3 regions of the Cupriavidus sp. 10L45 genome follow, and region 3 is predicted to be linked to each of the others. Evidence: predicted binding sites of a transcription regulator. Region 3 holds the regulator's gene; each other region holds the start of a gene.
What was found. The regulator sigma-54, encoded in region 3, starts transcription at its own class of promoters, with help from an activator protein. The targets are predictions, from matches to a motif close to TGGCANGNAANCTGCTTT.
Positions count from the first base shown of each region.

Region 1: AC1DFU_RS12270 (GTP cyclohydrolase II) is a predicted target of sigma-54. The motif match lies at 7,406-7,423, and genes of this name have one in related genera.
Region 2: AC1DFU_RS11090 (circularly permuted type 2 ATP-grasp protein) is a predicted target of sigma-54. The motif match lies at 2,784-2,801, and genes of this name have one in related genera.

Region 1 covers NZ_JBFTJC010000006.1:7,931-18,160, reverse strand. The annotation lists gene AC1DFU_RS12300 (ABC transporter permease) at 1-629, opposite strand, end outside; gene AC1DFU_RS12295 (ABC transporter ATP-binding protein) at 619-2,175, opposite strand; gene AC1DFU_RS12290 (BMP family protein) at 2,236-3,252, opposite strand; gene AC1DFU_RS12285 (TetR/AcrR family transcriptional regulator) at 3,331-4,002, opposite strand; gene upp (uracil phosphoribosyltransferase) at 4,002-4,694, opposite strand; gene AC1DFU_RS12275 (URC4/urg3 family protein) at 4,797-6,101, opposite strand; gene AC1DFU_RS12270 (GTP cyclohydrolase II) at 6,098-7,336, opposite strand; gene AC1DFU_RS12265 (hypothetical protein) at 7,622-7,918, shown strand; gene AC1DFU_RS12260 (acyltransferase family protein) at 7,943-9,037, opposite strand; gene AC1DFU_RS12255 (hypothetical protein) at 9,164-9,667, shown strand; gene AC1DFU_RS12250 (amino acid ABC transporter substrate-binding protein) at 9,775-10,230, shown strand, end outside.
Region 2 covers NZ_JBFTJC010000005.1:213,075-223,304, reverse strand. The annotation lists gene AC1DFU_RS11095 (alpha-E domain-containing protein) at 34-1,107, opposite strand; gene AC1DFU_RS11090 (circularly permuted type 2 ATP-grasp protein) at 1,143-2,618, opposite strand; gene AC1DFU_RS11085 (gluconokinase) at 2,862-3,380, opposite strand; gene edd (phosphogluconate dehydratase) at 3,569-5,455, opposite strand; gene AC1DFU_RS11075 (MurR/RpiR family transcriptional regulator) at 5,716-6,618, shown strand; gene AC1DFU_RS11070 (DNA internalization-related competence protein ComEC/Rec2) at 6,661-9,216, opposite strand; gene AC1DFU_RS11065 (TatD family hydrolase) at 9,341-10,183, opposite strand.
Region 3 covers NZ_JBFTJC010000003.1:14,030-24,259, reverse strand. The annotation lists gene AC1DFU_RS06000 (dynamin family protein) at 1-1,099, shown strand, start outside; gene mutY (A/G-specific adenine glycosylase) at 1,171-2,340, shown strand; gene AC1DFU_RS05990 (LON peptidase substrate-binding domain-containing protein) at 2,368-3,030, opposite strand; gene rapZ (RNase adapter RapZ) at 3,076-3,978, opposite strand; gene AC1DFU_RS05980 (PsiF family protein) at 4,043-4,375, opposite strand; gene hprK (HPr(Ser) kinase/phosphatase) at 4,484-5,455, opposite strand; gene AC1DFU_RS05970 (PTS sugar transporter subunit IIA) at 5,512-5,967, opposite strand; gene hpf (ribosome hibernation-promoting factor, HPF/YfiA family) at 6,446-6,799, opposite strand; gene AC1DFU_RS05960 (RNA polymerase factor sigma-54) at 6,850-8,331, opposite strand; gene lptB (LPS export ABC transporter ATP-binding protein) at 8,465-9,265, opposite strand; gene lptA (lipopolysaccharide transport periplasmic protein LptA) at 9,306-9,950, opposite strand; gene lptC (LPS export ABC transporter periplasmic protein LptC) at 10,014-10,230, opposite strand, start outside.

The DNA.
Region 1 (10,230 bases), on a different contig from region 3:
ATCAGCAGCCCGCTATGCACGCGCGAGCGCTCCAGCAGCCGCGACAGTTCGAGTTCCGGCACCAGCGCGACGGACTGCGGCCAGCCCATCGCCAGCGGGTCCTTCATCGGTCCATCCAGCATCATCGACACGCCCAGCAGGACGATAAAGTTCAGCAGCAGCGTGGTGACCACCTCGTCCACCCCCAGCCGCAGCTTCAGCAGTGCCGGCACCAGCAGCAGCAACCCGCCGGCCAGCATGCCGGCCGCCACCATCAGGCCGAACAGCAGCCCGTTCGGGAGCGAAGCCGCCCAAGGCACGGCAGCCCCATCCACCTGCCCGCCCACGGCCACCGCCGCCAGCGCGCCCAGGTACAACTGCCCTTCCGCGCCGATATTGAACAGCCGCGTGCGGAACGCCACCGCCACGGCCAGCCCGGTCAGCATCAGCGGCGTGGCGCGGGTCAGCGTTTCCGACCACGCGAAGCGCGAGCCGAAGCCGCCTTCGAGCAACAGCCAATACGCCTTGCCGACCGGCGCGCCGGCCCAGGCGACCAATACGGCACAAATACCAAGTGTGGCGACGATGGCCCCGAACGGCGCGGCCACCAGCGCGGTGCGCGAGACCGTGGTGCGTGCTTCAAGCCGCATGGGCCACCTCCCCGTGCGTTGCGGCGTGGTCCGCGCCGGCCATGGCCAGACCCAGCGTGCCGAGCGTCCAGCCGGACGCCGCGCGGGCCGGCGTCAGCCGTCCGCCATGGATCACGGCGATGCGGTCGGCCAGCGACAGCAGTTCGTCGAGATCCTCGGAAATCAGCAGCACGGCGGCCCCGGCCGCCGCCGCTTCCAGCAACTGGCGATGGACGTAGGCCACCGCGCCGATGTCCAGCCCCCAGGTGGGCTGGCTGGCGATGACCAGCCGAGGCGTCTGCGCGCCGCGTACCGACAGCGCGCGCCCCAAAATCAGCTTCTGCATATTGCCGCCGGAGAGCGTGCGCGTGGGGGCGTCGATGCCGCCGCCGCGCACATCGAATTTCTTGGCCAGCGCCGCCGCAAAGCGCCGCGCCGGTCCGCTGCGGATCACCCCGCCGCGCACGAACGCCGGGTTGCCCAATTGCTCGGCAATCGCGTTCTCCCACACGGCCAGGTCGCCCACGGCGCCTTCGGCATGGCGATCCTCGGGCACGCGCGCCACGCCGGCGGCAATCCAGCGCCGAGGCACGGCCGGCAGGTCGATGCCTTCCACGGTCACCGTGCCGGACGATGGCGCGAGCATGCCGCTCATCAGCTCGGCCAGCGTCACCTGCCCGTTGCCGGACACGCCGGCGATGCCGACGATCTCGCCCGCATGGAGCGCCAGCGTGACATCGTGCAGTGCCACGCGGCCCTCGGCCGCCGCCACATTGGCGCGGCGCAGGGTGGCGACCAGTTCCCCAGCCGTCTCGACGGCCACGCGCCGCGGCATCTCCACACGCCGTCCCACCATCAGTTCGGCCAGCTCCTGCTTGCTGGTCTCGCCGACCGCGCGCATCGCCACCAGCTTGCCGCCGCGCAGCACCGCCACGCGATGTGATACACGCAGCACTTCGTCGAGTTTATGGCTGATGAAAATGACCGACAGCCCTTCGGCGATCAATTGCGCCAGCGTGGTGAACAGGCTGTCCACCTCCTGGGGCGTCAGCACGGCTGTGGGTTCATCGAGAATCAGCACCCGGGCGCCGCGATACAGCGCCTTGACGATTTCCACGCGCTGGCGCTCGCCCACGGACAGCGCGCCGACCCGCGCGTTGGGCTGGACGGCAAGGCCGAAGCGCTGGGCGATGGCCTGAACGCGCCCGAGCGCGGCGGCGCGCTGCTGGCGCCAGCGCCAGAGCGGCTCGGTGCCGATCAGGATGTTGTCGAGCACGGTGAGGTTGTCGGCCAGCGTGAAGTGCTGGTGGACCATGCCCACGCCAGCCGCCAACGCTGCGCGCGGGTTGCCGGGCGGCAGCGTCGCGCCATCGACCTCGACGCTGCCGGCATCGGCAACGTAGTGGCCGAACAGGATATTGACCAGCGTGCTCTTGCCGGCGCCGTTCTCGCCGAGCAGGGCGAGCACCTCGCCACGCTGGAGATCGAGCGAAATGTCGTCGTTGGCGGTCAGCGGGCCGAAACGCTTGGTGATATGGGAAAGACGGAGGACGGGAGGCGATGCCATTTCAATGTTCGTGGGTGTTCTCCCCTCTCCCGCACGCGGGAGAGGGGAGTAAAACCAACCTTACGGCGTGGACTTCGGCTCCGTTTCCACCACCTTGACCGTGAACTTGCCATCGAGGATGGCGCGCTCCTTGGCCTTGACCTTGGTCATCACGTCAGCCGGCACCTTGCCCTCGAAGGTGCCCAGCGGCGCCAGCTCGGCGCCCTTGACCTTCATCAGGGAATACTGGCCGTAGTCCTCGTTCTTGAACTGGCCGGCCTTGACCTTGGCCAGCGCGGCGCCAATCGTCGGCTCCATGTTCCACAGCGCCGAGGCCACCACCGTGGCCGGGTATTGCGGCTGGGTGTTGATCACGTTGCCGATGGCCAGCTTGCCGCGCTCCTTGGCCGCGTCGGAAACGCCGAAGCGCTCGGCGTAGAGCACGTCCGCGCCCTTGTCGATCATGGCGAAGGCCGCTTCCTTGGCCTTGGGCGGATCAAACCAGGAGCCGATGAAGCTCACCGTGAACTTCACCTTCGGGTTCACCTCGCGCGCGCCTTCCATGAAGGCGTGCATCAGCCGGTTCACCTCGGGAATCGCATAGCCGCCGACCATGCCGATGTGGTTGGTCTTGGTCATGCCGCCCGCGATCATGCCGGTCAGATAGGACGGCTCCTGAATGTAGTTGTCGAACACCGAGAAATTCGGCGCCTGCGGCTTGCCCGAGGAGCCCATCAGGAAGCCGACCTTCGGGTAGTCCTTGGCGACCTTGCGCGCGGCGGCCTCCACGGCGAACGATTCGCCCACGATCAGCCCCGAGCCCTGCTCCGCGTACTGGCGCAGCACGCGCTCGTAGTCGGCATTCGACACGCTTTCCGAGAACACATAGTCGATCTCGCCGCGCGCCTTGGCCTCGTTCAGCGCCTTGTGGATACGCGAGACCCACTGCTGCTCCACCGGCACCGTGTACACCGCGGCCACCTTCACCTTTGTCTGGGCATGGGCCAGCGGCGTGGCGCCGAGGGCCACGATACCCGCCAGCGCGGCCCCCGCCGCCGCCACTTTCAGCCAGGTGCGGCGATAGCTTTCAATAGGCATGACTTCACTCCCCTTTCGCGTCGTTGCGCGTGATCGAGTACTGCGTTGGAATTCTTTTTTTCTGGTCCAGCATTGGCCTCAGGCCATGCCATGCGCGCGGGCGGACGCTGGCTCGAGCCCGCAGCCGCGCAACAGCAAGGCCACCAGATGCTCGGTGGCTTGCTGGAAGTCCTGGGCGTCCAGCCGCTTCACGCCCAGCACGGCACAGATCTGGGTTTCGAAGTCGGCATAGGTCTGCGTGGCGGCCCAGATCGTGAAGAACAGATGCTGCGGGTCCACCGCCGCCATCTGCCCGCCGGCGATCCAGGCGCGGATCACCCCCGACTTGCGCGCCACCAACTCACGAAGTGCCTCACGCAGCACCCCGCCGATCTCGGGCGCGCCATGGAGCAGCTCGTTGGCAAACACGCGCGAGGCGTCCGGGTGGCTGGCGGAGAGCCGCATCTTGGCGCGGATGTAATGCTCCAGCGCCACCTCCGGCGGATAGTCGACGCTGATGATGTCGGTCTCGGACAGCCACAGTTGCAGCGTATGGGCCAGCACCGCGCGGTACAGCGCCTGCTTGGTGCGGAAGTAGTAGTGCAGGTTCGACTTCGGCACGCCGGCGCGCAGGGCGATGTCGGCCATCGTCGCCCCGGCGAAACCCGCGCGGGCGAACACGTATTCCGCCGCGCGCAGGATCAGCGCCTCGTTCTCCTGTCGAATGCGGCCCGCCGCTTCGCGGGCGGCGGGCGCGACCAGCGCGTCCATTACTTCGTGCCGTAGAGCCGGTCGCCGGCGTCGCCGAGCCCCGGCACGATGTAGCCGTGCTCGTTGAGCTGCTCGTCGATGGCCGCCGTGACGATCGCCACGTCCGGGTGCGCCGCGCGCAGCGCCTGGAGCCCCGGGCGGGAGGCAATCAGGCAGACATACTTCATGGTCGTCACGCCGGCCTCCTTGAGCCGGTTCAGTGCCGCGATGGCGGAGTTGCCCGTGGCCAGCATCGGGTCCACCACGATCACCATGCGCTCGTGGATGTCTTCCGGCATCTTGAAGTAGTACTCGATGGGCTCCAGCGTCTCGGGGTCGCGGTAGAGCCCGATATGGCCAACGCGCGCGGCGGGCAGCAGGTCCAGCATGCCGTCCAGGAAGCCGTTGCCGGCGCGCAGGATCGACACCAGACAGAGCTTCTTGCCCGACAGCACCGGCGACACCATCGGCGCGATCGGCGTCTTGATGGCGATGGTCTCCATCGCCAGGTCGCGCGTGGCCTCGTAGGTCAACAGTTGGCTGATCTCTCGCACCAGACGGCGGAAGTTATCGGTAGTCGTTTCCTCGCTGCGCGCGAGCGTGACCTTGTGCTGCACCAGCGGGTGATTGACCACCATCACCATGGCTGACGGCGACGTCTCTGTATCGGCAATGGCTTGCGCGGCCGTAGGCACGGCGGACAGGTCATTCATGGTGCGCTCCTTGGGTCGACTCGCTGGTTTCATCAGGCACGACGGGCCACTGGCCCGCCGCGCCCGGCTGCCTGCAAAAACGTGGGTGGTAAAAGGCTCTCGTCAGAACACCGTGCCGTCGCTCTGGATCGCGAACGGGGGCGTGCCGCCCGGCCTGCGCTGCGCGGCAATGCGCCGGCCCGCGGCCCAGGTGCCGCCCTCCAGCACCCGCGCCAGCGGAAAATCCTCCTGGGTGACGCCCAGCGCCTGCCGCACCCCTTCGGCCACGAGGTCGAGCCCGGTCACGGTCAGCGCGCGCCATTCCACGATCACCGGCTCATCCACCGTGTGCGTGCCCGCCGCGAAATCGGGGTTGCGCGGCACCATCAGCTCGAAATCGAACAGCAGGCCGCCGTTGCGGTACTCGGGCAGGCCGGTCAGGGCGTCCAGCCCGGTGACGATGAGGCCGGCGTCCTCGAGCGGCTCCAGCAGCGAATAGGTCAGCCACTGGGTGAGCTTGTGAAACGGCACCAGCCCGTCGGGCGCGGCTTCATGGTGCCAGCAGTCGCCCAGCGAGATGCCATCGAGCTGCACGCGGCCCGGCCAGACCGGCCCGAGCGCCACCAGCAGCGTGCGCAGCACGAAGCTGGCCTCGATGCGGCCATCGACGGCATGTTTGGCGAAGTAGTCGTACAGATTGCCGAGCCGGGCCGGCGTGCCGAAGACGGCCGGGGTGGCTTGCACCACCTCCCCCAGCCGGCGCAGCAGGCCGGCGCGGCCTTCCAGCCCCACCAGCGGGTTGTGCGCGGCCACCTGGAAAGCGGTGGCGATGGTCGAGGCGTCCATGCGCGCCAGCCGCTCGCCATCGGCACGCAAGGGGTCGCCATGCTCGGCGGAGAAGCCGCCGCGCGCGAAGAGATCGAAGCTGGCCACGCCGAGGCCCTCGGAGCGGGTCAGCATCAGGTCGCTGGCCGGATCGCGGTAGCGCCAGTCAGCGCCGGCACCGGCATCGAGCAGTACGCTCGGGATGACCAGGTCGATGCCGATGCGCGCGCGTTCCTCGCAATGATCGGCGCCGGACATGCCCGCCCGCTCGCACAGGATCTGCCAGCGGTCGAGCTTTTCCTCGCCCGGACCGCCGCTCTCGAAATGGCGCCAGCGGCTGTGATACGGCACCTTGAGGTCGCGGTAGCGGCGCCGGATGGTGGCCGCCACGTAGTCCGCCACGGCGTGCACCCGGTCTGGATGCCAAGTAAAGAGCGCAGAGTCGCCCGCCGCCACGTATTCCGTCACAATGGCGCACCGGCTGCGCACAGCCTCCGCGCTCAACAGCGCCGAGGCGGGATGGTCCGGCGGCACCGGGGTGTGCCAGCCGCTGCCATCGCCATCGATCCGTGCGTCCTGCCCTCCTTCGGAATGCTGGTTCATTCGTTCAACCCCCTGCCCTTTGCCAGGGCGAGTTCGTCGGCGTCCGGCGGCGTGTACCGCGTGAAGTACCCCGCCGCCACCTTTGCATCGATTTCCACGCGCGCGTCGGCCGGGATCAGCGCCTCGGGAATGGCCACCTGCTCCACCACCTCGATGCCCTGCGCGGTCAGCGCGCCATGTTTCATATTGCTCATGGACGCCCAGCGGTCGATCCGCCGGATGCCCAGCCAGTGGAAGACGTCGGGCATCAGTTCCTGGAACCGCATGTCCTGCACGCCCGCCACGCATTCGGTCCGCGCGAAGTAGGTTTCGGCGCGGTCGCCGCCCACCTGGCGCTTGCGCGCGTTGTAGACCAGGAACTTGGTCACCTCGCCCAACGCGCGGCCCTCCTTTCGGTTATAGACCACCAGGCCTACGCCGCCCTGCTGCGCCATCTCGATACAGACCTCGATGCCGTGCGCCAGATAGGGCCGGCACGTGCAGATGTCGGAGCCGAACACATCCGAGCCATTGCATTCGTCGTGCACGCGGCAGGCCACGCGGGTCTCCGGCTGGCCCAGCTTGGCCACATCGCCGAAGAAATAGAGCGTCATGCCACCGATGGGGGGGAGGAAGACCTTGAGGTCGGGCCGCGTGACGAGTTCCGGGAACATGCCGCCGGTCTGCTCGAACAGGCTGCGCCGCAGGATGCTTTCCTTGATATTGAAGCGCCGCGCCAGGCCCGGCAGGTACCAGACCGGGTCCACGGCGGCCTTGGTCACGCGCACATCGCCATTGGGATAGAGGATCTCGCCATCGGGCACCAGCCGGCCAGCGGCGATGGCCGCCGTCAGCTCCGGCATATTGATATGGGCGCGCGTGACGGCGATGGTCGGGCGGATGTCCACGCCGGCGGCGATGCGGTCTGCGAAGACGGTGGAGACGAGGTGGCCCCAGGGGTCGAGCGAGACGATCTTGTCCGGATCGCCCCACTGGGCATGGGGCCCGATGGACTCGGCCGGCGCCGTGTCGGTCAGGTCCGGCCGATGCGCGCGCTGCAGGCTGCCCGAGGCCACCGCCAGCGCGCGATAGATCGCATAGGCCCCGGCGTGGGTGCCGATCACGTTGCGGCGCGTGAGGTCCGTGAGGCTGGCGATGACCGGTCCCCGCTCGGCCGCCGTGGGGGCGCCCCAGTGGATCGGCTCGGCCGGCTTGTCGCGGCGCGCGTGCGAGGTCAGGACGATGTGATCGGACATGACAGCCTCTTCCCCGGATGCCCCGGTATCTGGAATCCTGACCAAATGGTCAGGTTTGTATCTCCATACTAGGCAACGTTCGTGCCATCGCCCAAGTGGGGTTGTTACGGTAGGTGTTGCGCCGAACGCACCGTGGCAGTGCGTTGCCCGCGCCAAGGCGAGGCGGTGGGCACCATCAGGGCGATGGGGTCAATTTAGGACTTCGGCTATGTCGAGGTCGACAGGCATTTTCCATACTGGCTGCATCGCGCCCCAGACGGGGCCAGCCACAGCATGGAGAACATCATGAAACTACTATCCGCCTTAGCGGCAGTCGCCGCATCCCTCAGCGTGTTGGCGCCTGTGGCGGCGCATGCCGCGGGGACATCGGCCAGCCCGCTGCCCGCCTCCTGCGTGACGGTGTCGGCGCAGGCCGGCGAGGCCCAGCGGGCACCCGGGCCGCGCGTGCGGTGCGTGCTGCCGTCCGGCAAGGTGTCGGGCATGGTGCCCGTGGGAGGGATGTCGCACGGGGCGCCCGCGGACTGGCGCCGGGTCATCGAGGACCCGGCCGCCCGCAAGGCGCTGGTGCCGACATACAGCTGAGAGCGCTAAGGCGCTAAGGCCAGATCAGGCCTCGGAAGTGACCGACTTGTCACGCGCCGGCCAGATCGCCTCGCGCAACACATGGAGGACATCGACCGATTCCACATAGCGATGGAACACCGCCCCGGCCAGATTGCTGGCGACCCAGGCGGCCCCCATGCCCAGTGCGTTGAGCACGGGCTGCCCCGGCGCCAGGTGCGAGACCGCCGCATTGACCACCAGGCAAACCGGAAAGTGGACCAGGAAGACCGAATAGGAAATCTTGCCGAAATAGGCCGAGAGATCCGCCAGACGGCCGCCGGGCCAGCGCTCCAGCCAGTCCCCGCGCCGGGAGATGGCCAGTAGCAGCGCCGTGGCCAGCGCCACCGCGATGCGCAGCCGGAAGTCCACCACCAGCGCCGCCACGCCCAGCGAGGCCAGCAGGATCAGCGCCATCGGCGAGCGCCCCGGGTTCGACACCCAGTAGGCCAGCGTGCCCATGCCATAGGCACCAAAGAAATAGATCGCCCAGATATCCCAGCTGGCGTCGCGGTTGAACCAGAACAGCGACGCCACGGCCAGCGCACCCACCAGCGCCATGCCCCACGGCAGGCGCCGACGCGGCGCCGCGCGCGCCACCCACAGCACCATCACGAGCAAGGCGAACAGTTGCAGGTCGATGGCGATATACCAGACGCCGGCGGACAGCGCGTCCACATCGAGAATGTTGTGCAGCAGGAGCAGATGCGCGACGAACTGCGCCAAGTGCGGGGCGGCCGGAATGGAGTCATGCGTCATCCAGGTGCGCGCCAGCGCAGCCCCGGCAATCGCCACGAGAATGGCAACGGCAAACGGCACCACCAGCTTCTGATAACGGCGCCAGATGGTCCCCAGCGGATTCGCGGCCGTCAGAATCCCGCCCGGCGCCAGGCTGCGCGCGGCCAGGAAACCACTGACAACAAGAAAGACCTGCACGGCAATGCGCGCATAGTCGGCCAGCCAGCCAATCAGCCCCGGGGCAAGGGCGTGCGCGGCATCGGACATCGGCCCGTAGAAGGCCAGATGGTGCAACACGATCAGCTGTGAGCTGACCGCCTTCAGCGCGTCAATGCACGCCAAACGAGAAGGACGGGTGCCCATTTGTTATGAGAACGATACAAAGGTGCGGGATTGTACCTTGTTGGTGCAGGGACGGATGGGGGTCAAAGGTTACGGATGTAACAAGGATAGGTGGGATGGCGCGCCGGCCACGATGAAAGTCAAACCATGCCCAATTCTTGGGCGCGTCTGATAGACCTCTCAGACAATGCGCGGGTAGAACGTCTGCTGGTTCAACCCTATCGGCTTCTTGGCACGACGCCGACGCCACGGGAAATCATCGAACTTCTGGATCTCGAAGGAACTGCCCGGCGCATCGAAATAAGGAGTTTATGTATTGTGCAAAAGATATGGAATTACAGGTTCGTTATTAAAATAATCGCTGGCATCATTCTCGCCTTCATCGTCGTTATTATGCCTGCAGATATCTGGGACGCATGGACTGTCCCTCATGAATACCCCTTTGGAGAGGAAGGCCCAGCCGCTTCGATGTGGGCTTATCGGTCCCAGCAGAATTATCTGATATCAAGCATCTCACTCTGGACCACCAGCACCCTCGCCCTCTGGTCCCTGCTTGCCAGGCGCACCCGCATGCGGACCCGCATCCTGCGCGCGCTCCCCTTTGCCGTGGTCTGGGCGCTGATGGCCTATGACGGCTCCCGGTTGACCTAGCGCGGCCCGTTCCCCAAAACCGGGCATTTGCTTATGACGAGAATATCCTTCCTGCGCCGCAGGCCCGGGGTATACCCTTGCCGCTTTCGTCAGCACCCTCGGATCCCATGTCGCCGTTTGCCTCGTTTTCGTCCCTGCAACGCCTGATTGCCGCTGCTGCCCTGCTCGCCGGGGTAGTGGCGCCTGCTCTCGCCCATGCCGATAGCCCGGTTCTCAACAAGATTCGCGAGACGGGCACGATTACGCTCGGCTATCGGGAATCGGCGTTGCCGTTCTCGTTTGCCGACGACAAGGGCCAGCCGGCCGGGTATGCGGTGGATCTCTGCCTGCGTGCCGCCGAGGCCGCCCGCGTCAAGGCCGGGTTGAAGGAGATCAAGGTGCGCTGGCTGCCGCTGACGCCGCAGAACCGCATTCCGGCCGTCGTCAATGGGCTGGTCGACCTCGATTGCGCGCCCAATACCAATACGCTGGAGCGCCAGAAGCAGGTGGCGTTCAGCGTTTCGCACTATGTATCCACGGTGCGGATGCTGGTACGGGCCGATTCGGGTATCAAGTCGCTCGAG
Region 2 (10,230 bases), on a different contig from region 3:
GATCGGCAACGGTGTGGCGTGCCCGGCACCTCGTCAGGCAGCCAGCGGGACGAGGAAGTCCCGGCTGATGCCGTTGCCGAGATCGCCAATGCGCTCCAGGAAGCTGGTCAGGTAGGCGTGCAGGCCAACGGCGAAGATGTCGTCGATGCGCGCGTATTTCAGGTCGGCGTGGAGTTTACCAGCCTGGCGCTCCGTCTCCGACGACTGCTGGTTGGCCACCAGCGCGAGAATGGCGACCACCTCGTCCATGCTCGACACCAGCGAGCGCGGCATGTCCGGCCGCAGGATCAACAGCTCCGCCACGCGTTGCGGCGTGATCACGGCGCGATAGATCTTGCGATACACCTCGAAGCCGGACACCGAGCGCAGCACGGCTGCCCAGTGATAGAAGTCGTTCTGCTCGCGGTTCAGGTCATCGTTCTGCAACTGGCTCTGGGACTGCCCGCTACCGTCCTGGGACTGGGATTGGGACTGACTCCGGAATCCCCCGCCCTGGCTCTGGCTCTGCGATTGGCCGCCCTGGAAAGCGAGATCGTCCTCGTCGCGCCGGCCGGAGGCCTGGAACTTGACATCGAGGATCCGCGCGGTGTTGTCCGCCCGCTCCAGGAAGGTGCCGAGCCGCATGAAGTGGAAGGCGTCGTCCTTGAGCATGGTGCCGAACTGCACGCCACGCGCCAGATGCGAGCGGAACTTGACCCATTCGAAGAAGCGGGACGGGTCGTCGCGCAGCTCACCCTCGGCAATGATGCGCTGCACATCCAGCCAGGTGGTGTTCAGCGTCTCCCAGACCTCGGTGGTCAGCGAGCCGCGCACCGCGCGGGCGTTCTCGCGCGCCGCGCGCAGGCAGCTCATGATCGACGACGGATTGGTCATGTCGCGAACCATGAAGTCGATCACGTCGTCGCGGTGCAGCAGCCCGTACTTGTGGTCGAAGGCGTGGGTCAGCTCGGAAATATCGAGCATCGCCCACCAGCCCTGCTCGGCCACTTCGGCGGACTGCGGCAGCAGCGAGGTCTGGTAATTGACATCGAGCATGCGCGCGGTGTTCTCGGCGCGCTCGGTATAGCGGGACATCCAGAACAGATGGTCGGCGGTGCGGCTCAACATGATGGGTTCTCCCGGCGATCGGCGTGTTCCATGGCTCAGCGCTCCAGCACCCAGGTGTCCTTGGTGCCGCCCCCCTGAGAGGAGTTGACCACCAATGACCCTTCGCGCAGCGCCACGCGGGTCAGCCCGCCCGGCACCATGCGCACCTCCTTGCCCGACAGCACGAACGGCCGCAGGTCGATATGGCGCGGCGCGATGCCCGACTCCACATAGGTCGGGCAGGTGGACAGCGCCAGCGTCGGCTGGGCGATGTACTGCTCGGGGCGCGATTTCACCACCTCGCGGAACTGGTCGATCTCGGCGCGCGTGGCCGCCGGTCCGACCAGCATGCCGTAGCCGCCCGCGCCGTGGGTTTCCTTGACCACGAGGTCGGCCATATGGTCGAGCACGAACTGGAGATCGTCCGGGCGCCGGCACATATAGGTCGGCACGTTGTTGAGGATGGCCTCCTCGCCCAGATAGAAGCGGATCATGTCCGGCACGTAGGGGTAAATCGACTTGTCGTCGGCCACGCCCGTGCCGATGGCGTTGCTGATCGTCACATTGCCGGCCCGGTAGACCGACAGCAGCCCGGCCGCACCGAGCGCCGAATCTGGACGAAATGCGAGGGGATCAAGGAAGTCGTCATCCACGCGCCGGTAGATCACGTCGATGCGCTGCGGCCCCTGCGTGGTCCGCATATATAGGTGCTCGTCCTCGACGAACAGGTCGCTGCCCTCCACCAGTTCCACGCCCATCTGTTGAGCCAGGAATGCATGCTCGAAGTACGCCGAGTTGTACATGCCCGGCGTGAGCACGACCACGGTGGGATCGGCGATGTTCTGGGGCGAGACACTGCGCAGCATGTCCAGCAGCAGGTCGGGATAGTGCGCCACCGGCGCCACCCGGTTGCGCGCGAACAGCTCCGGGAACAACCGCATCATCATCTTGCGGTTTTCCAGCATGTACGAAACGCCGGACGGCACCCGGAGGTTGTCCTCGAGCACGTAGAACTCGCCCTCGCCGGCCCGCACCACGTCGATGCCGGCCACATGGGCATAAATGTCGCGCGGCACATCCACGCCGAGCATCTCCGGCCGGTATTGGGCGTTGTTGTAGATCTGGTCGGGCGGAATCACGCCGGCGCGGATGATGTCCTGGCCGTGGTAGATATCGTGGATGAACCGGTTCAGCGCCGCCACGCGCTGCCGCAGGCCGCGCTCGAGCGTGGCCCACTCGCTGACCGGGAATATGCGCGGAATCACATCGAACGGAATCGTGCGCTCGGTGCCGCTGTTCGACTCGTCCTTGTCGCCGTAGACGGCAAAGGTAATGCCCACGCGCCGGAAGATAAGGTCCGCCTCGGCGCGTTTGTTGTCCATCGTCGAACCGGACTGCCGCCCGATCCAGTCCGCAAAATTGCGGTAGTGGGCCCTGACCGCCCCTGACGGCAGCGTCTGTCCGGCCTCGATGGCCGCCACTGCTCCGTCCTCCCGCCCTTCCAGCATCTCGTCGAAAAACCGCGCCGCCATGATGGCCGCTCCTTCGTGAAATGGGCGCCCGCGCCGGCCTCGTACTGACCGTGCCGTGCCGTCTCCCCGGTCGCCCGTTTGTCGATGCCTTGTCGAGTTGGCTCTTTCAGCATATCCGCACCGGCAAAACCCGCAAGGGTCACGCGCGCCGGCACGCGAATCGGTTTAGCAAGATGCTTGCCAGCCAGGCGCCGCCGAAGGCACGGCGCCAAGGGCTGGCTGGCGGCTTCAGGTCAGTTCAGATCAGGCGGCGGGCTTGCCGGAGCAGGCGGCCGACTCGGGCGGGCACTTGTCCAGGATGTCCTGGACCAGCGCCTCGGGCGTGCGGCGGATGTCCAGCACCAGCGCGTCGCGTGGCTCCTCGAGGGTGTCGAACTGGCTTTGCAGCAGCGCCGGGTTGAAGAAATGGTCCGTGCGCGCCGACAGCCGGCTGCCGATGGTGCCGGCGTCGCCCTTCATGAAGACGAAGGTCACACCGCCGTCGGGCGGGGTCAGGCGGTCGCGGTAGGTCTGGCGCAGCGCCGAGCAGGTGAAAACGTGGGTGCGGCCCTCGGCCCGGGCGGTGTCGATGGCGGCGCGCATCGCGGCCAGCCAGGGCCAGCGGTCCTCATCGGTCAGCGGAATGCCGTTGTGCATCTTGGCCTTGTTGGCCTCGCTGTGGAAGGCGTCGGCATCGTGGAAGCCGCAATGCAGCTGGCTGGCCAGCAACTGGCCGACCGTGGTTTTCCCGCTGCCGGAAACGCCCATCAGGATATAGATCATGTCTGCTCCGTCGATCATGGTCGGATGGTCGGGCCATCCTTGTCGGTAGCCTTCGGGCGCGAAAGACGTGGCGCGAAGGTGCACCGCGGCATGGAGATACCTGGCCGCGGCGATTGCTGAAAATCGTAAAACGACTAAACGATGACTAAACGACGACTAAGTGCGTGCAGGGCAAGTTGGGCGCCCGCCTATTGTGCGACCACGCCGGCCGTTTGGACAGCGGGCGCGGCGTCGGCCTCGGACAAGTCCAGGGCGCTACCGCCTTCTTCGGCGATCCGGGCATGGCGCCGGAACAGTCCGAACAGGCCGCGCCCCATGCTGAAGCGCGCAAAATCGTCGTCCGGCGCGGTCGCCGGGATGCGCGCGGCGAATTCGGCGTGCGCGGCGGCATCGCCGACCATGGTCAATGTGCCGGCTACGGCATCCACACGAATCCGGTCGCCATCGCGCAGCCGCGCCAACGGGCCGCCTACAAGCGCCTCCGGACCCACATGGATCACCGCCGGTACCTTGCCGGACGCGCCCGACATGCGGCCATCGGTCACCAGCGCCACCTTGTGGCCGGCATCCTGCAGTGCGCCGAGTGCCGGCGTGAGGCGGTGCAACTCGGGCATGCCGTTGGCGTTCGGCCCCTGGAAGCGGACCACCGCCACCACGTCGCGATTCAGTTCGTCGGCCTCGAAGGCGACTTGCAGCGCCTCCTGGGAGTCGAACACGCGGGCCGGGGCCTCCACGATACGGTGCTCGTCGGCCACGGCCGACACCTTGATCACGCCCCGGCCGAGGTTGCCGGCCATCAGGCGCAGCCCGCCCTCCTTCGAGAACGGCGCCGACGCCGGTGCCAGCACGGCGGCATCGCCACTCGTGGTCGGACCGTCGCGCCAGCGCAGCGCGCCGTCGGTCATCACCGGCTCCTCGGTGTAGCGCGCCAGCCCTTGCCCCATCACGGTCTGGACGTCCTCGTGCAGCAACCCGGCTTCGAGCAGTTGGCCAATCACATAGGCCACGCCGCCGGCGGCGTGGAAGTGGTTCACATCGGCCGAGCCGTTCGGATAGACGCGCGCCAGCAGCGGCGTGACCGCCGACAGGCGGTCGAAGTCATTCCAGTCGATGACGATGCCGGCGGCACGCGCCATGGCGACAAGGTGGATCGTATGGTTCGTGGAACCGCCCGTGGCCAGCAGGCCGACCATGGCGTTGACGATGGCCCGCTCGTCCACGATCTGGGCGAGCGGCGTGTACGCGTTGCCGCGCGCGATCAGCGCCAGCGCGCGCTGTGCCGCGGCCGCCGTCAGCGCATCGCGCAGTCCGCTGTCCGGGTGCACGAAGGCCGAGCCCGGCATGTGCAAGCCCATGATTTCCATCAGGAACTGGTTGCTGTTGGCCGTGCCGTAGAAGGTGCAGGTGCCGGCGCCGTGGTAGGCGGCGCATTCGGCCTCCAGCAAGACATCGCGACCAACCTGACCCGTGGCGTAGAGCTGGCGCACGCGCGCCTTTTCCTTGTTCGAGAGACCGGTCGCCATCGGCCCAGCGGGCACGAAGACGATGGGCAGGTGGCCGAACTGGAGCGCCCCCATCAGCAGGCCCGGCACGATCTTGTCGCACACGCCGAGCATCAGCGCGGCATCGAAGGTGTTGTGCGAGAGCGCGACCGCCGTACCCATGGCAATGGCGTCGCGCGAGAACAGCGACAGCTCCATGCCAGCGTTGCCTTGCGTGATGCCATCGCACATCGCCGGCACGCCGCCCGCCACCTGGGCCACGCCACCCACCGCTCGCGCCGCCTCGCGAATCACGTTCGGATACCGCTCGTACGGCTGGTGGGCCGACAGCATGTCGTTGTACGCGGTGACGATGCCGAGGTTCGGGGCGTGCTCGACGCGAAGCTTGAGCTTGTCGTCGGCCGGCAGCGCGGCGTAACCGTGCGCCAGATTCGCGCACGACATGCCGCGCAGCGGGCCGAGTTCCCGCTGTGCCCGCTCGCAGCGCGCCAGATAGGCGGCGCGGCTCGCGCGGCTGCGCTCGACAACGCGTTGCGTAACGGCCGACACCTCGGCGTGAACGGATTGGGTCATGGCGACAATGTTCCTCGTGGGGAGCGCCGGGCAAAGAACCGCCCGTCGATATGTAGATTTTCTACATTATAGCCTTGGCCTCCCGCCTGCCGGAAGCCGCTTTCTCGCGAAAATATGATGCTGTCGACGCAAATACGGGAAAGCCCTAAGGGGGCAGGCCCACGATTCCCGATCGATCCCCATGTCATTCTGTGTAGAATCTCTACATCTTCAATCCCCCAGAATGGCCACGCCGATGGCCAACCGAGACCCGCACCACCATGCGCGACCGAATCCTTGCCGTCTACGACACGCTCCGTCCGTCCGAACGCCGTCTGGCTGACTACGTCACCCGCCACGGCGCCAGCGTGATTCGCCTGTCGATGCCCGAACTGGCCGAACGCGCCGGCGTCTCGCAGCCGACCATCGCCCGCTTCTGCGCCGCGCTGGGCTACGACGGCTTCAAGGAGTTCAAACTCCAGTTCGCCCAGAACCTGGGCGGCGGCACGCCGTTCGTCCACCAGGACGTGGAGGCCGACGACCGCCCGGCCGACATCGCCGGCAAGGTCTTCGACCGCACCATCGCCACACTGATGGCGGTCCGCAACGCGCTGTCGGCCGACCAGATCGAGCACGGCATCCGCCTGCTGGCCAGCGCGCGCCGCATCGAGTTTTATGGCTGCGGCAACTCCGGCATCGTCGCGCTCGATATCCAGCACAAATTCTTCCGCCTAGGCATTCCCACCACGGCCTACTCGGACCCGCATGTCTTCAGCATGTCCGCCGCGTTGCTGCGCCCTGGCGACGTGGCGGTGCTGGTCTCCAACAGCGGCCGCACCTGGGACATGCTGACCGCCGCCACGCTCGCCCGCGCCAGCGGCGCAAGCGTGCTGGCGCTGACCCACAGCGGCTCGCCGCTGGCCCGGCTGGCCGACGTCTGCGTGTTCTCCGACGTCGAGGAAGACAGCGAGGTCTACACGCCAATGACCTCCCGCATCAGCCACCTCGTACTCGGCGACGTGCTCGCTGCCGGCGTGGCGCTGGAGCGCGCTGACACCGTCGCGGCCGGCCTGCAACGTGCCAAGGCGCACCTGCGCGAGCGCCGCATCGGCGGCACCGGCGGCACGGCCAAAACCCCGGCGACCAAGACGCCGAAGACCGCGCGCGCTGGTTCGCGCAGCTGACGCCTCCCGCCCTCCCGAGACAACCCGGGCTGGCGCCGACGCCTAACGCGGCGCCGCCGGTGCATCGCGCCAGTACCGCCGCTCCCGCTGCCGGAATGACGAAATCGCCAGTCGCGGCCCCGCCGTGACGATCGACACCGCGCCCGTTTCATCCGTCCGATACCGCGCGATGCCTTGGCGCCCATACCGCCGCCAGACATCGTCGCGCGGATGCCGGTAGCGGTTGCCATATCCGAGCTGAAACACCGCCGCCTCTGGCTGCACCGCACGCAGGAACGCCGCGCCCGACGACGTGCCGCTGCCATGGTGCGGCACCAGCAGGACATCGGCACGCAGATCCTCCGGCGGCACCGCGGCAATCAACCCCTGTTCCTCGCGCACGCCAATGTCGCCAGTCAGCAGCAAGCTGCGGTGCGCCGTGGCCACGCGCAACACGCAACTGCGTGCATTGCTCGCCAGCCGCGCGCTGCCGAGGTCCGACACTGACGGATGCAGGATGACGAAGCGCACGCCATTCCACGTCCATGCCGCGCCAGCCTCGCATGGCTGCCATGGCGCAGCATTGCTCGCCACGCCGCCTTTTGTCGGCGCCGATCCGATCAGGAGCCCGTGATCGAGCGGCGCCCCCGTCAGCCGCCGCCCCACCGGCACCGCGGCCAGCACCTCGCGCACGCCGCCGGCATGGTCCGCATCTTCGTGACTGACCATCAGCGCATCGAGCCGCCGCACGCCCATCGCCCGCAGCCACGGCACGATAACTTGCCCGCCGGCACTGGCCCCTGACGGGTATCCCGGCCCCGTGTCATAGAGCAGCGCATGCGCCTTGGTTTCGACCAGCACCGCCGTGCCCTGCCCGACATCGAGCGCCGTGACACGGACCTCCCCTTCCGGTACGGGCGTCCGGCCCGCCAGTAGCATCGGCATCATCAGCAACGCCCCACACCAGCGTGGCGGTGCGCGCACCGCCGGACACGTACGCCGTGCGGGCCGAGCAGGCCGCGCGCCGCGCAAAGGCGTTGCCGCCCCAACATCCGGCGCCCGCTCGCGAGGCATCAACACGAACACCACCCCGGCAGACGCCAACGCCATCCAGACGGGTCCCGCCTGCGCCGCTTCCCAAACGGCCCACGCTGGCGCCGCAAGCCAGGCGAGCGCATCGGACAACCACGTCATCGTCGTATGGGCGACCGCCAGCAGCGGCCTGGCCACAATCACCGGCAGCACAGCACCCGCCAGCGCCAACGGCGTGACGAGCAAGCTCACCACCGGAATGGCGACAGCATTGGCAAGACAGGACACCACCGACACCTGCCCGAACAGCAGCAGCGTCAGCGGCACGAGCCCGACTGTCACCGCCCACTGCGTGCGTGCGGCGCCCGTCAGCGTTGCCCCCACAGCCGCCCTCGCCCTGTGCCACCGCCCCTCTGCCCTAGCCCGCTGCGGCGGTTCCCGCGCGGCAAGAAAGATCGCCGCCACCGCACCGAATGACAGCCAGAAACCGGGCGACATCACGGCCCATGGGTCAATCGCCACCGCCACGCCCGCCGCCCACGCGAGCACGACCGATGCCGGGGGCGCCCGGCCACTCCACAATGCCAGCGCCGCCACGGCGAGCATGCACACGGTTCGCATCGCCGGCACCTGCATCCCGGCGATCAGTCCATAACCCAAGGCGGTCAGTATCGCCACCACGAGCGCCGCCTGCTGCGCCGGCCAGATCAGCGGCAAGGGCCGGCGCAGCCGCCGCCCCAGCCCGAACGACCTCCGCCACAACCCCAGGGCCAAAGCGCCAGCTGCGCCCGAGATCATCGTGATGTGCAAACCGGAAATGCTGACCAGATGGGAGATGCCGGTCCGTCGAAACACCTCCCAGTCCTCGGTGGCGATACCGCGCTGGTCGCCGATCACCAGCGCCACGAGCACGGCCGCGAAGCGCGCATCCGGCGGCAGCGCCGCACGAAGCCGGTCCCGCAAGCCCGCCCGCCACGCCTGCACGTGAATCGCCCATGGCAACGGCCCCGCCTCCGCCTGCGGCTCGCCGTCCCGCACATAGCCCGTCGCACCGATGCCCTCGCCCAACAGCCAGTACGCGTAGTCGAAGCCATATGGATTGGCCAGCCCGCGTGGCCGCCGCAGCCTGACCGTCAGCCGATAGCGCTGCCCCGGCTGCAACGCCTCCGGCGGATCGCGCCAGGTGAGCAAAACCCGTGGCGGCAGGCGCGCCTCATGCGACCCGCTTACCGCGAACAGGAAGCGCGTGCCCTGGCTTGCCGCATCGGGCAGCCCGGCAACCATGCCCTGCAGCGCGATGTCACGCCCCGCCAGCGCGGGGTCCAGCCAGTCCACCATCCTGCTGTCGGCGCGCCATGCCGCCCACCCGAACCCCGCCGCGCACGCGAGCGCCACCACCGCCGCGCGCCACATCCACCGCCTGACAACAGGCGTATCCCCATGACGACAACGCACGACGTACGTCAGCGCCGCCACGCCGATGGCCCCCGTCAGCGCCTGCCACCACCACCGCCACGCCGACGGCAATACGGCCTGCTGCTGGAGCCACCAGCAACCAGCGACGAACGCCATCAGCACAGCTCGCATCACACCTCCGGGACAACGCTTTCCGATGGCGTATTTGTACTGTGCGCGATGGCGCCAAAACGTTAACGAATGATGTGTTTTTGTGGAAGTTTGTTAAAACGGCGGCCGGCGTCTTGCCACGCGTTCAGCGCGGCGCCATGATGTCTGCAAACGCCGCCAGACGCGGCAGCGCCGCCACCGAGTTGCGCCACATGGCCTGCGCCAGCTCAGCTTCCGGCACGCCACGCAGTTCGCCGAGTACTCGCGCCACGCCCACCACCTCGCCCGGTGTGTTGCGCGCTTTGTGCTGCTCGCCGAACTGGTCGTCGGAGAGCCAGGCCGGCGCGATGTCGGGCGCGTCGGTCTCGAGCACGATGGCCTCGAGCGGTAATTCCGCCGCAAGCCGGCGGATCTGTTTGGCGCGAGAGAAGGTCAGGTTGCCGCCGAAGCCGAGCTTCATGCCGTGCTCGACATAGCGGCGCGCCTGTTCGTGGCTGCCGTTGAAGGCGTGTGCAATGCCCTGCCGCACGCCCACGCGGCGCAGTTGCGCATAGACTTGGTCCTGCGACTTGCGCACGTGCAGCAGCACGGGAAGATCGAAGTCGCGCGCGATCTTCACCTGCTCGGTGTAGAGCCACGTCTGATGGGCGACGTCCAGACCCGGGACGAAGAAATCGAGGCCGATTTCGCCGATGGCGACGAAGCGCGGATCGTCCATCGACGCGGCTACCTGGCGTCGCAATTCGTCCAGATCCTGCTGCCCGGCGCCAGGTGTGCAGAGGGGATGGATGCCGAGCGCGTAGACACAGGGGGCGCCGTCCGCCTCGGTGCCGGCATGGGCCAGCGCGCGCACGGCATCGAAGTTGGACACCGCCACGGCAGGCAGCACAATGCCCGAGACGCCAGCCTCGGCCGCCGCGCGCGTGACGCCCGCGCGGTCGCTATCGAACTCGCTGGCGTCGAGGTGGCAGTGGGTATCGATCCACATGGTGGGGGCGCGGGGCGGTGGGTCGGTTGGGGTGAGGACCGATGTCC
Region 3 (10,230 bases):
CAAGTCGTCGCCGGAGATTGCCTCGGAGATTTCGCGGCAGGTTCGCTCGACGGCCCAGATCCTCGGCATCGAAGAGCGCCGCGTCTACCCGGTGTCGGCGCAGAAGGGCCTGGTCGCCAAGGTCACCCAGGACCAGCCGATGCTGGTACGCAGCAACCTGCCGCAGTTCGAGCACGTGCTGTCCGACCAGCTGATTCCGCAGCGGCGCGAGATCGTGTCCGATCAGGTCCAGCGCCTGGTGCAGGACATGTCGCGCGGCGCCCAGCAACTGCTGCAAAGCCGCCGCCGGGACATCGTCGAGCAGTTGTTCGAGCTGCGCGGCCTGCGCGGCAAGAACCACGCGATGGTCAAGCACATGCTGCTGCGCGTGCAGGGCGAGAAAGAGGAATTCGAGCAGAGCATCTCGAAGTTCCAGGCGCTGCGCCTGGTCTTCGGCCGCCACAGCGCGGACATCATCAAGAGCCTGCAGTTGCGCGACGTGCGCCGCACCATGCGTGACGCCCGCGAGCAGATGAAGGAGCGATTCTTCTCGCGCGGCCTGCGCGAGGACATGGAGGCGCTGTTCGGCCAGTTGACCGGCCTGATCCACGATGCCGACCAGAAGATCGCCGGCCTGCATCAACTGGTGGACAGCATGTATCGCCGCTTCAACGCCGAGCACGGTTTCACGCTGCCGGCGCCGATGCAGTTCGTCACCTCGCGCTACGCGGTGGAGCTGCAGGAAACGCTGCAACTGGTGAACAACCACTTCGGCACGGTGAACATGCTGACCCGTTCGCGGCCGCAGTTGGTGCAGAACGCGTTCGCGACGATGGCGAGCCGGGTTCTGGAGAATTTCCGAGACCTGAACCGCGATATCGAGATCTGGCTGAAGTCCGTGATGACGCCGCTCGAGGCGCAGGTGCGCGAGCATCAGAAGCAACTGCGCCGTCGGGTGGATTCGATCGAACGCATCCACGAGGCCACCGACACGCTGGAAAGCCGCATCGCCGAACTCGAACAGGTGCTTAACGGCCTGGACGAGCGCAGCACCAAGATCGAGGGGTTTGCCAAGGTTCTCGTCGAACCGGCAGTCGAGCACGGCGCGCGCGCGGCCTGACCGGGCACCGCATCGCGGTATCATGTGGCGCCGCCTTAGAGCGGCGCTTTTCTTTTCCCCACCGCCCCGCAATGCCCCGCAAGTCAGCCGCCGCCCCCACCCTCCCAGCCAGCCCCGACATTGCCGTGCCCGACGACTTCGGCGCCCGCGTGGTGACGTGGCAGCGCACGCATGGCCGGCACGACCTGCCGTGGCAGAACACGCGCGACCCGTACCGGATCTGGCTGTCCGAGATCATGCTCCAGCAGACCCAGGTGGCGGCGGTGATCGAGTACTTCCAGCGCTTCGTGACCGCGCTGCCCACCGTGGCCGCGCTGGCCGCCGCGCCGGCCGACGCCGTCATGGCGCTCTGGGCTGGCCTGGGCTACTACTCGCGCGCGCGCAACCTGCACCGCTGCGCGAAGACGGTCATGGACGACCACGGCGGCGAGTTCCCGACCGATCCGGCCGTGCTGGTTACGCTGCCCGGCATCGGCCGCTCGACGGCGGCTGCCATCGCCGCGTTCAGCGCCGGCGTGCGCTCGCCCATCCTCGACGGCAACGTGAAGCGCGTGTTCGCGCGCGTGTTCGGCATGCACGGCTATCCGGGCGAGCGGGCCATCGAGATGCGGATGTGGGCGCTGGCCGAGCGCGCCTTGCCGCCCGCCGGCCCGCATCAGGCCGAAGACATGGTGGCCTACACGCAGGGGTTGATGGACCTGGGCGCGACGATCTGCTCGCGCGGCAAGCCGGCTTGTCTGGCCGATGCGGCGGCCTGCCCGCTGGCCGCCGAATGCGTGGCGCGCCGCGAGAACCTGACCGGCACGCTGCCGACGCCCAAGCCGCGTGCCGCGATTCCCGAGCGCAGCACCGTCATGCTGATCATCCGCCACGGCCGCGACGTTCTCGTCAATCTACGACCCGACAGCGGTATCTGGGGCGGCCTGTGGAGCCTGCCCGAGATGCCCGTCGACACGGTGCCCTTCGATGCAGACGCAGCCGAGGACGCCGCGCGCGAGGTCGCCCGGCAATTCGGCGAGCCGACCTCTGCGACGCTGGCCGGGGAGCTGACGCACGTGTTCACGCACTTCCGCCTGTTGATCCGCGCGGTGCGGGTGGACCTGGGCGCGCTGGCGCTGCGCGGCGGCGCGGACGATGGCGTCAGCCGGCGCTGGCTGTCGCTCGACGATCTCGATGCGCTCGGCACGCCCGCACCGGTGCGGCGGCTGCTCGAAGATCAGGCGCGCGGCGGCTTGTTCTAGGGAAAATTCAGGAAACGGCGAGAGGCGTCAGACGATGTGATGCTGACGCATGTAGCGGTGGACGATCTCGATGCGCATGCCGGCATCGGGTAGCGCCATCAGCATTTGCTTGGCCTTGAGCGGCACGGGCAGCAATTCGCAGAGCCGGTTGGCGACCCAGCTCGGGTCGTCCCAGTGATACGGCTCGTTGAAGGGCAGGCGCGACTTGTCGGCCTGCTCTGCATGGATGGCGCTGACGATGCGCCGCAGCGCCGACAGGCATTCGCCGAGCAATTCGAGCTTGCAGTCGATCTCGTCGGGCGGCAGCAACTCCACCCGGGCCACGATCAGGCCGTCATCACGCGTGCTGTGGGAAAGGACCTGGAAGCGTTGCCGGCCGCGCGCCTCGATCAGCAGCACGCCCAGTTGCTCCATATTGCAGTCGACGATATCGGCCAGGCAGCCCACGTCTTCGGGCACGGTGGGCTGGTCCTGCTGCGCCACCTCGTTGCCACTCGCGATCAGGCAGACGCCGAACGGCGTGTGGTCGCGCATGCAGTTGCGCACCATGTCCACATAGCGCGCCTCGAATACGCGCAGCGGCAGGCGGCCATCGGGAAACAGTACCGTGTGGAGCGGAAACAGGGGCAGCGCGTCCAGATCAGGCGCGGGATGCGTCGAATGACCAGTGTCTGGTGGATGTGACGACATGCGATGCCGGTTCCGGTTCCACTACCAGGGAGGGACGTTGGCGCGTCAGCCTGCCGGGGCAAGCTCGCGGTGCCTGACCAGCACATTACCATGTGCCCGGAAGTAGTTGGCAAGTCTTTCCGCGATAAACACCGAGCGGTGCTGGCCGCCCGTGCAGCCGATCGCCACGGTCAGGTAGCTGCGGTTATCGGCAATGAAACTCGGCAGCCACTTCTCCACGTAGGCGCGGATGTCCTCGGCCATCGCCAGCACCATCGGCTGGCTTTGCAGGAAGTCGATCACCGGCACATCGCGGCCCGTGAGGGGGCGCAGCGCGAGGTCGTAGTAGGGGTTGGGCAGCGAGCGCACGTCGAAGACCATGTCCGCGTCACTCGGCACGCCATGCTTGAAGCCGAACGATTCGAACAGCAGCGTGAGCTGCTGGCTGTCCTCGCCCCGGATCAACTCTTTGATCCAGCTGCGCAGCGTGTTGGTGCGGACGTTGCTGGTGTCGATACGGTGCGCCGATTCGGCCAGCGGGCTCAGCAGCTCGCGCTCCATCTCGATGGCTTCGATCAGCGAGGTATCGTGCGGTGCCGCATCGGCATTGGCGCTGCCCGGCAGGGCGGGTACCTCGGCCACGCGCCCGGACAACGGGTGGCGGCGGCGTGTTTCGGAGTAGCGCTGCACCAGCGCGTCGGTGTTGGCGGTCAGGAACAGCACCTGCACCTGATGGCCGGCGGCGGCCAGTTGGCGCACGGTGTCCGGCAGCCGCGCCAGCGACTCGCGGCTGCGAATGTCGGTGGCCACGCCCAGGTGGGTATAGCCCTGCTCGGCCAGGTAGCTGGTCAGCTCGGGCAGGAATTGTGCCGGGAGGTTGTCGACGCAGTAGTAGCCTGCATCTTCCAGGACATTGAGGGCGACAGACTTGCCGGAGCCGGAGATTCCGGTGATGAGGAGGATCCGCATAGCCCTGCAAGGATAGCACCGGGTGATGGCTGCGTCATGACACCCGGCGCACAAAAAGTGACGATCAGGCCGCCGGCTTGGACAGGCAATCGCTCATGAACTTCTTGTAGTCGTCGCCCTTCTTGCCCTTGCCCTGCTTGCTGCAGGCGGTCATCTTGTCCTGCTGGGTCTTGGGTTCGGCGGCGGCGGCGGGCTTGTTGGAGAGGCAGTCGCTCATGAACTTGTTGCGCTCGTCGCCCTTCTTGCCGGTGGCCTGGGCGTTGCAGGCCTTCATCTTGTCCTGTTGGGCGTTGGGCGCCTTGGCGCCAGAGGCGGCGGGGGCCGAGGCACTCTGGGCAAACGCGCCCGTGGCCAGCAGCGGGGTCACCAGCAAACACATCGCGATCAGCTTCTTCATGCTTCTCTCCTTGGCTGTGGAAACACTACGAATGGGTCCGATCCATTGGCTCGATGCCCATTACAGCACAAACGATGGAGAGCCGTGGCGCGTTGACGCGCCACCGCATCAGAGCAGGCGGCCCTGGCCGCGCGAGACCACGTCCGCCTGCATGGCGGCGCGCTGACGGTCCATGAAGTCGCGCAAGGTGTCGATGCCGCGCAGGCGCAGTATCGTATTGCGCACCGCAGCCTCGACCAGCACGGCCAGGTTGCGGCCGGCTGCCACCTGGATCTTCACCATGTGGATTGGCAGGCCCAGGACATCGAGGTATTGCGAGTCAAGCGGCAGGCGCTCGAACTCGCCGTCGTTGCGGCGCACGAGCTGCACCACGAGCTTGAGCTTCATCTTCCGGCGCACGGCCGTCTCGCCGAAGATCGTCTTGATGTCGAGCAGGCCCAGGCCGCGCACTTCCAGCAGGTTCTGCAGCAGCGGCGGGCAGCGGCCCTCGATGAAGTCGGGTCCGAGTCGCACGAAATCCACCGCATCGTCGGCCACGAGACCGTGGCCGCGCGAGATCAGTTCCAGGCCCAGTTCGCTCTTGCCCAGGCCGGACTCGCCCATGATCAGCACGCCCATGCCGAGGATGTCGAGGAACACGCCGTGCATCGTCACGCGCGGGGCGGAGATGCGCGACAGGTAGAGCCGCAGATGGTCGATCACAGCCGCCGACGACACCGGCGTGGTGAACAGCGGCGTGGACGAGCGCGTGCAGCGCAGCTCCAGGTCTGGCGGCGGCTCCATGCCATCCGCCACGACGAGGAACGGCGGCTCGAGCAGGATCAGCTCCCCCATCTGGCGCTTGCGCGGCTCGTCGTCGAGGCGCTGGTAGTAGAGGATTTCCGGCTTGCCGAGCACCTGGATCCGGTTCGGGTGGATCAGGTTCAAGTGGCCGACGAGGTCCGCCGCCGAGGTGGCTTCGCGGGCGAATTCCACGTCGAAGGCCCGGTCGGCCCCTTCCAGGCCAGCGACCCACGAGAGCTTGATATCGGCTGCGTTGTCGTCGAAGATCGACTGCGAGGTGACGCCGGTGAGTTCCATGCGCGTATGACTTTCGGGGGCGGACAGGCCGTTTCAGGCGGCCGTTGGGGCGGGAGTCAGGGGTGCCACTGCGTCAGCAGATCATGCACCGCTTCCGACGTGGGCAGTGTGGCGAGGCCCTCGCGCATCTCGCGGTCCGAGAGCAGTTGGGCGATTTCCGACAGGATTTCCAGATGTTGTTGCGTGGCCTGTTCCGGCACGAGCAGGAAGATCAACAGCGACACCGGCTTGCCGTCCGGCGATTCGAACGGAATGGGCTCGGCCAGGCGCATGAAGCCGGCCAGCGGCTGCTTGAGACCCTTGATGCGGCCATGCGGAATGGCCACGCCGGCACCCAGACCCGTGGAACCCAGCGATTCGCGCGCGAACAGGTTATCGGTCACGGTAGCACGCGCCACGCCATGGTTGTTCTCGAACAGGAGCCCGGCTTGCTCGAACACCCGCTTCTTGCTGGTGACGGTGACGTCGAGATGGATGTTGCCGGGTGGCAGCAATTTGGCCAAACGATTCATGGGCGATGCGCGAGAAGTCAGGTTAGCGGGCCGGGGCGCGAAGGCCGTCCCGCCGGATTCGGGGCGAAACTTGGGTACCGAGATCTTGTCTGGGACGCCCGCATTGGAGCGTCCGGCCATTATAGAGCAGGGCTCCACCGCGATTTTGCGATGCAGCGCCGGGGTCGCGGCGGTGCCACGACGTGCCGGCCGGCTTGCCCACCCGGGGTGTCCCGGGGCCGTCCTGTCGTTATTTGTATGGCGGAGCATACACCGAGGCGGGCGGCTTGCGAACACTTGTTCCCATTTTGACCGCTCCCGGGGGCCCCGGGTCGCCCTCCGGCGTGGCAATAAGGTAACGAAACATTCCAGGTGCCCGCACCGTCACCGCCATGGCGCGCGCCCATCAAAAAAGCCGCGCTGATTGCGCGGCTTGAGCTCTTCTTTTCAGTCCTCTGCAGGGTCGGCAACCGCTCTGTTTTCGGTTGCCTGCAGGTCTCTACTGCTGCGTCAGTTGCTGGGCGGCCATCTGGTACTTCACCGCCTCGCGATCGTGGCCCTGTACGCGGTCCTTGTAGCGGATGACCTGGCGGTCGAGCTTGTCGACCAGACAGTCGATCGCCGCATACAGATCTTCATGATGCGCTTCGACGAAGATGTCCTTCCCCTTCAGATGCAGATTGATTTCCGCGTACTGGCGCCGGTCCTTCTCCTTGTGGTTGTCCACCGATAGCAGCACGCTCACGCCGATGACCTGATCGAAATGCCTGACAATTCGCTCCAGTTTCGTTTCCACATACTCACGCAGCGGGGGCGTGATGTCGAGGTGGTGTCCACTGATCTTGAAGTTCATAGCGCTTCTCCTTCTGAAAGAGCCGCACCAGGCAGGCGGTTGCGGCTCGGCTACAAAGTCTTGCGGAGATTGACTGCGGGGATCTTGAGCGCTTCGCGGTATTTCGCCACCGTGCGGCGTGCGACCACGAAGCCTTGCTCACCCAGCAGTTCGGCGATCCGGCTGTCGGAAAGAGGATTCCTGGGGTCTTCGGCTCCTATCAGTTGCTTGATCAGCGCGCGGATTGCCGTGGAGGAGGCCGCGCCGCCAGTCTCCGTAGAGACGTGGCTCCCAAAGAAGTACTTCAACTCGAAAGTACCCATGGGCGTGGCCATGTACTTATTCGTGGTGACCCGGGAAATGGTCGACTCATGTAAACCGAGTGTATCGGCTATTTCCCGCAAAACCAAGGGGCGCATCGCGATTTCGCCATGCGTGAAAAAGTTCTTTTGACGTTCCACAATTGCCTGCGAAACACGCAGGATCGTATCGAATCGTTGCTGGATGTTCTTGATAAGCCACCGCGCCTCCTGAAGCTTCTGCTGCAGGCCTGCCGTCCCCGTTTCGCCCTTCGCGCCGCGCAGGATCTGCGCATACATGTCGTTGATGCGCAGCCGTGGCATGACATCCGGATTGAGCGCCGCGATCCACCCGCTGCCGCTCTTGCGCACGAACACGTCGGGCACCACGAAGTCGGCCTCGGGACGGTTGAACGCGTGCCCCGGATACGGCGCCAGCGAGCGAATCAGTTCGTGTGCCGCCTTCAGTGCTATTTCGTCCACCTGGAGCGCTTTCTTTAGCCGCGTGTAGTCGCGCACGGCCAGCAGTTCCAGATGATGATTGACGATGGTCAGCGCCAGCTCACGATGCGAGTGCTTCAGGCGACGCAATTGCAGGCTGAGGCACTCCGCGGCATTGCGCGCGCCCACGCCGGGCGGGTCGAAGCTCTGCAGCAGGGTCAGGATCGCGTGGACTTCGTCGATCTCGAATTCGAGTTCCTCGGGCAGTTCGGTGCAGATTTCCTCGAGCGAGGCGCTCAGGTAGCCGTCATCGTCGAGCGATTCGATCAGGAAGATGGCCAGGCCCTTGTCGCGCACCGAGATCTTCAGCGGGGCCAACTGCCCCATCAGGTGCTCGCGCAGCGTGGGCTCGGCATCGCGCAACTGCATCGGCGACTTTTCGTCCTCGTCGCCCTGGGGGCGGCGGGCGAAGTCGTCGAGGCTCCAGTCGCTGCCGTAGTCCTCGCTGCCGTTGTCGTTGTAGTTGTCGTCCTCACCGCCGGACGCGCCATCGGTGCGCGCGTCGCCGTTGGGCTGTGGCTCGGAGGAGGCCGGCGCGGGGGCGCTCTGGAGGTTGACCGAGCCATCGGCGGCTACCCGCAGCGGGCTTTCGATCCAGTCGTTTTCGCGTTCGAGCAGGGGATTTTCGGTCAGCGCCTGTTCCACTTCCTGCTGGAGTTCAAGCGTCGAGAGCTGCAACAATCGAATCGACTGTTGCAGCTGCGGGGTCAATGCCAGATGTTGCGAGAGACGAAGCTGAAGCGACGGTTTCATGCGACCTATTCTATGCGCATCCTTCCGACTATGGAACGGAAATTGCTATCGCCTATCGCTCTGACTTCCTGATCGACCCCGGCTGTCGCCGTGGAGGCCGGGAGAAGCGCGGCCGCACGCGGCGGCCGATGGGTCACATGCGGAAATTTTCGCCCAGGTACACGCGTCGCACGGACTCGTTGGCGATGATTTCCTCAGGCTGGCCGGCGGCCAGCACCGTGCCTTCGCTGATGATGTAGGCGTGGTCGCAGATGCCGAGCGTCTCGCGCACGTTGTGGTCGGTGATCAGCACGCCGATGTTGCGCGCCTTCAGGAAGCTCACGATGCGCTGGATTTCGCCCACGGCGATGGGGTCCACGCCGGCGAACGGCTCGTCCAGCAGGATGAAGCGCGGCGCGGAGGCCAGCGCCCGGGCAATTTCCACGCGGCGGCGCTCGCCGCCGGAGAGCGACAGCGCCGGGTTGTTGCGCAGATGGGCGATCTGCAGGTCGTCCAGCAGCGAATCCAGGCGGCGTTCGATCTCGGCCTTCGGCAGCGGCTTGCCCTTCTCCAATTGCAACTCGAGCACGGCGCGGATGTTTTCCTCGACGTTGAGCTTGCGGAAGACCGAGGCCTCCTGCGGCAGGTAGGACAGGCCCATGCGGGCGCGCTCGTGGATCGGCAGGCCGCTGATGTGCTGGTCGTCCAGCACGATGTCGCCCTCATCCAGTGCCACCAGGCCCACGATCATGTAGAACGACGTGGTCTTGCCGGCGCCGTTCGGACCGAGCAGGCCGACCACCTCGCCGCTCTTCACGTCCAGCGAGACGTCCTTGACCACGGTGCGCGAACCGTAGCGCTTCTTCAGGTGGCGCACGACCAGCGTGCTGCTGTCGGTACGGGCGGCCGACGGGGCTGCGGAGGCGTTCGGGGCGAGCGTGGCGGAGTCGTTCATCAGGTCAATGCATGCGTGACGCGGCGGGCGCGTCCGGGGTTCAGGGCTTGCCGGGCGCGGGCGCCGGCTTCAGTTCCAGCGGCGGTGGCGGCGCGGCGGCGCCGCTGGCCGGGTCCGCGCGCGGCGAGAGCACGGCGCGCACGCGGCCGGACGGGTTGCCGGTGGAGGTGTTGTTGTCGCCGCCGGCAGCCGTGTAGTACTCGTTGCGGCTGTCGTAGGTGATCACGGCGCCGCGGATCTCGTCGACGGTCTTCGCGCCGGCGATGCGCGCCGCGCGGGCATGACCGATCAGCTTCGACATTTCCTGCTTGCCGTCGTACTCGATGCGGTCGCCCCAGCCATCGATGTATTCGTCCACGCCGTCGCGCTTCTGGCGGATATACGCCTGGCGTCCCGGATTGGCCGTGGCCACCGCGTACTGGTAGCCCTCGGGGTCGGTGCGGATCTGCGCGGCGTCCGACTTCAGCACCATCGTGCCCTTGGTCAGCACGACGTTGCCGGTCAGCGTATAGATCTGCTTCACGTCGTCATAGCTGGCGTTGTTGGCCTCCAGCACCAGCGGCTTGTCCTTGTCGGCACGCTCCGCCAGGGCCGGCTGGGCCAGGGTCGCGCCGAGCGCGGCGATTGCCACCGCCAGGGCGGGCACGATGCGGCGACAGGACAACGTCGTCAGGGATGGGGTCATGTTGGTCAGCTGAGAGAATGACGGGCGATCCGTTGCCGGCGCCTGGCGTGCTTGTTGTTGTGCTTACTGCGTGGTCCGGGCCTGCCCCGACGGCGGATTCATGACGATGGTGCCGCGTACGTTGCCGAGCAATTGTACTTCGCGCGTGACATTGTTGAAGACCAGTCCGTTGGCCGTCATCACCGACGGGCCGCGCGTGAGTTGTACCGCTTTATCGGTCTTGACGATGTCGTCATTGACCAGCAACTGGAAATATTGCGATGCAGCGGTCATGCGCGGG